One region of the Streptomyces sp. NBC_01217 genome, then DNA from elsewhere that is predicted to be linked to it. Evidence: riboswitches for the same ligand, from Rfam matches in the RefSeq annotation. Region 1 holds a riboswitch; the other holds the start of a gene.
The links. Region 1 has a riboswitch for S-adenosylmethionine ahead of OG507_RS10725 (aminotransferase class V-fold PLP-dependent enzyme). Riboswitches for the same ligand answer to the same signal wherever they lie in the genome.
Positions count from the first base shown of each region.

Region 1 (2,389 bases):
GTGCGGTACTTCCACCGCGCGCCCTTGCTCACCAGCTCCTTGACCGCGCGGACGAAGCGCTCGATGTGCTCGTCCGGCGTTCCGGCCCCGAAGCTCACCCGGATCGCGTTGAGCGACCGCTCGCCCGGCTCGGCCTCCGGTGCGCCGCACTCGCCCGGGTCCTGCGGGTCGCTGCCGAGCAGGGTGCGCACCAGCGGGTGGGCGCAGAACAATCCGTCGCGGACCCCGATGCCGTACTCGGCGGAGAGTGCGGCGGCGAAGTGCGAGCTGTTCCAGCCCTCCACCACGAAGGAGATGACGCCGACCCGCGGGGCGTCGTCGCCGAACAGTGAGAGCACCTTGACCTCGGGGACGTCGGCGAGACCGGCCCGGACCGCGGTGACGAGGTGCTGCTCCCGGGCGACGAGGTTGTCGAAGCCCGCCTCGGTGAGCGCCTTGCAGGCGGAGGCGATGGAGTACACGCCGATGACGTTGGGGGAGCCGGCCTCGTGGCGGGCGGCGGTGGAGTGCCACTCCACGTCCACTCCCCCGTCGGTGCGGCGGGCGACCTTGCGCGAGGCGCCGCCGCCGGCCAGGTACGGCTCGGCGTCCTGCAGCCAGTCGGCGCGGCCCGCGAGGACACCGGAGCCGAACGGCGCGTACAGCTTGTGTCCGGAGAAGGCGACCCAGTCGACGTCCAGCTCGGTGATGTCGACGGGGTGGTGCGGGGCGAGCTGCGCGGCGTCCAGCACGATGCGGGCGCCGTGGGCGTGCGCGGCGGCCGCCAGCTCCTTGACCGGCCACAGTTCGCCGGTGACGTTGGAGGCGCCGGTGACGCAGACCAGCGCGGGACCGTAGGGGTCGCGGTCGGCGAGCGCCCGCTCCAGCGTCTTGACGGCCTGGGCCGGGGTGCGGGGAGCGTTCAGATAGGTCACCCGGGCATCGCGCCACGGCAGCAGCGAGGCGTGGTGCTCGGTCTCGTACACGAAGACCTGGCAGTCGGCGGGAACGACGGCGGCCAGCAGGTTGAGGGAGTCGGTGGTCGAGCGGGTGAAGATCACCTGGTCCTCGGCGCGGCAGCCGAGGAACTCCGCGACCGCCTTGCGGCTGTTCTCGAAGAGGTCCGTGGAGAGTTGCGAGAGGTACCCGGCGCCGCGGTGGACGCTGCCGTAGTACGGGGCGTACGCGGCGACGTCGTCCCAGACCCGCTGCAGGGCCGGGGCGCTGGCGGCGTAGTCGAGGGCCGCGTAGGTGACTTCACCGCCGGTGACCAGCGGAACCGTTACATCCTTGCCCAGAACCGGCAGAGGGGCACAAAGCGACTGGTCGGCGGCGGTGGTGAGGACAGACATGGCGAACTCCCGTAAGGGGCAAACGAATCGCATGCGCCGGCGGATACGCGGCAGCGCAGCGTGAAGTGAAAAAGGGTGTGCGGAGGAGGGCCGGAAAAGCCCTATCGCATTCGCGTGCTCACAAGAGACTCCCTAGGGACCAGGACCCCGGGGGCTGGCATTCACAGATGCCGAGGGGCCCGCGCTTGCCGCAGACCTCGCTGCCTGCGGCCTGGTCTTCACCCGGGGCACCCCGCCACGGACGGAGGGTTGCCGGACAGCGGGCCGGGGCCGTAGTCGCTGTCACTCATGACCTGCCCAGCATCTTGCCATACGTACGGCGACGCGCAAGGGCGCGGTCCAGGATCCGGACCGCGCCCCGCGTCACATTCCGTCCGTTCAGGCGTTGCTGACCGCCACCCAGCGCTCCAGCGCCCGGCGGGCCGCTCCCGAGTCGATGGACTCGGCGGCCTTCGCGATCCCGGCGGCGAGCTGCTCGCTCAGCGTGCCGTCCGTCGGGTCCAGGGCCACCAGCGCCGCCGCCGAGTTGAGCAGCACGGCATCGCGTACGGGCCCCCGCTCACCGGCCAGCACCCGGCGGGCCACATCCGCGTTGTACGAGGCGTCGGCGCCTCGCAGCGCCTGTGTCGGCACCAGCTCCAGACCGACGTCGCGCGGGTCGAAGGCCTCCTCGCGCACCGCTCCGTCCCGGACCACCCAGACCCGCGAGGTCGAGGTCGTCGTCAGCTCGTCCAGCCCGTCGTCACCGCGGAAGACCAGCGCCGAATTGCCGCGCTCGGCGAGGACACCGGCGACGATGGGAGCCATCCGCAGATCGGCGACGCCGACCGCCTGGGAGCGCACCCTGGCCGGGTTGGTGAGCGGGCCGAGGATGTTGAACGTGGTCTGGGCGCCGAGCTCCTTGCGGGCCCTCGCGGCGTGGCGCAGGGCAGGGTGGAACTTCACCGCGAAGCAGAAGGTGATGCCCGCCTCCTCGGCCACCTCGACGACCCGCTGGGCGTTGAGCTCCAGATTGACGCCGAGCTTCTCCAGCACGTCGGAGGAACCGCTCGCCGACG
Region 1 covers NZ_CP108538.1:2,457,533-2,459,921, forward strand. Annotated here, with positions in the region: gene OG507_RS10725 (aminotransferase class V-fold PLP-dependent enzyme) at 1-1,331, opposite strand, end outside; SAM riboswitch class IV at 1,508-1,625, opposite strand; gene trpD (anthranilate phosphoribosyltransferase) at 1,710-2,389, opposite strand, start outside.

Region 2 (2,389 bases), 2.7 Mb from region 1:
CGGCGGCGCGGAACGCGTCCAGGCTCGGACGGATCGTCGCGGTCGCCTGCGAGGTGGCGGCCACCGCGTCCAGGGTCTTGAGGCCGTCGCCGGTGTTGAGGACGACGGTGGTCAGCGTCGGGTCGAGCAGACCGGCCTCGATCAGCTTCTTCGTCACGCCGACCGTCACCCCGCCCGCCGTCTCGGCGAAGATGCCCTCGGTGCGCGCCAGCAGCTTGATCGCGTCGACGACCTGCTCGTCGTCGACGTCCTCGACGGCGCCGCCGGTGCGGCGGGCGATGTCCAGGACGTACGGGCCGTCGGCCGGGTTGCCGATCGCCAGGGACTTGGCGATGGTGTTCGGCTTCTGGGGGCGTACGACGTCGTGACCGGCCTTGAAGGCGGTGGAGACCGGGGAGCAGCCCTCGGCCTGGGCACCGAAGATCTTGTACGGCCTGTCCTCGACGAGACCGAGCTTGATCAGCTCCTGGAGGCCCTTGTCGATCTTCGTGAGCTGCGAGCCGGATGCGATCGGGATGACGATCTGGTCGGGCAGCCGCCAGCCGAGCTGCTCGCAGATCTCGTACGCCAGGGTCTTGGAGCCCTCGCCGTAGTACGGGCGCAGGTTGACGTTGACGAAGCCCCAGCCCTCGCCGAGCGGGTCGCCGATGAGCTCCGAGCAGAAGCGGTTGACGTCGTCGTAGTTGCCCTCGATGCCGACCAGCTCACCGCCGTACACCGCGGCCATGACGACCTTGCCCTGCTCCAGGTCGTGCGGGATGAACACGCAGGAGCGGAAGCCGGCGCGGGCGGCGGCTGCGCCCACCGCACCGGCGAGGTTGCCGGTGGAGGAGCAGGAGAGGGTGGTGAAACCGAAGGCGCGGGCGGCCTCGACGGCGATGGCGACGACGCGGTCCTTGAAGGAGTGCGTCGGGTTGCCGGAGTCGTCCTTGACGTACAGGCCGCCGGTGACGCCCAGTTCGCGGGCGAGGTTGTCGGCCTTGACCAGCTTGGTGAAGCCGGGGTTGATGTTGGGCTTGTCCGCGACATCGGCGGGGACCGGCAGCAGCGGCGCGTAACGCCAGATGTTGTCGGGCCCGGCCTCGATGCGCTTCTTCAGCTCTTCGGGGGAGCCGCTCGGCAGGTCGTACGCCACTTCGAGCGGCCCGAAACATGACGCGCAGGCGAAAATGGGGCCGAGCTCGAAACGCTCGCCGCACTCGCGGCAGGAAAGCGCCGCGGCGGCACCGAGGTCGACGGTTTCGGCAGTGGCGTCTGCGGCGGATTCGGCATCGGCGGAAGCAGCCGCGTTCGCTGCGACGGTCTGGACAGCCATGATGGCGGAGGCCCTTTCTCCTCATCTTCCTTGCGGCGCATTTCGCCACAAGACGGAATTGGCACCTTCCCCACCGTGACCTCGCGGTCGGCGGGAGGGTTGCCGGGACTTCAACGGGCCGTTCCCTCAGTCCCTCTGGATGAGCGCTGTGGCACTGGATCATCGATCCAGGCATTTATTGGCGGACTGACCCCGACATGCGACGGCCATCCGCGTTGTTCAAGACTGTAACCGAAGCACCGGACAGTTGAGATAGTCGTCCGAACCGCGAGATGGATCACATACAGGGAGTATCGACCGTGCTGGAAGAGGTCGAGCGCTGGCTGACCAGGCGTTCCTGGTCGGCGGCCGACCGCCCGCTGGACCGCCTCCTGGCCGCCAAGGCCAGGGACCGGCGGCGCGGGAGCGTGAGCGTCGTACTGCCCGCGCTGAACGAGGAGGCGACGGTCGGCGAGATCGTCGCGACGATCCGGCGCGAGCTGATGGAGAAGGTCCGGCTGGTCGATGAACTCGTGGTGATCGATTCCGGTTCCACCGACGCCACCGCACGCGTGGCCCGGGAGGCCGGCGCCCGGGTGGTGCACCGGGACGCGATACTCCCCCGGATACCCGCCGTACCCGGCAAGGGCGAGGTGTTGTGGCGCTCGCTCCTGGTGACCGGAGGTGACATCGTCTGTTTCATCGACGCCGATCTGAAGGACTTCTCGGCGGACTTCGTCTCCGGCATCGTCGGGCCGCTGCTGACCGACCCGGACGTGCAGTTCGTGAAGGCGATGTACGACCGGCCGCTGGGCACTGATCCCGATGGGCTCGCCTCCGGCAGGACCGCAGGCCAGGGCGGTCGTGTCACCGAGCTGGTGGCCCGTCCGCTGCTCAATCTGCACTGGCCGCAGCTGGCCGGTTTCGTCCAGCCGCTGGGCGGGGAGTACGCGGTGCGCCGCTCGCTGCTGGAGCGGCTGCCCTTCCCCGTCGGTTACGGGGTGGAGCTGGGCCTCCTGGTCGACGCGCTGCACACGGTGGGTCTGGACGCGCTGGCCCAGGTCGACGTCGGGGTGCGCAAGCACCGCCACCAGG
Region 2 covers NZ_CP108538.1:5,114,958-5,117,346, reverse strand. Annotated here, with positions in the region: gene thrC (threonine synthase) at 1-1,315, opposite strand, end outside; SAM riboswitch class I at 1,334-1,461, opposite strand; gene OG507_RS22870 (glucosyl-3-phosphoglycerate synthase) at 1,615-2,389, shown strand, end outside.
Region 2: it holds a riboswitch for S-adenosylmethionine, as region 1 does, so the genes downstream of both, thrC (threonine synthase) here and OG507_RS10725 (aminotransferase class V-fold PLP-dependent enzyme) in region 1, are expected to answer to the same signal.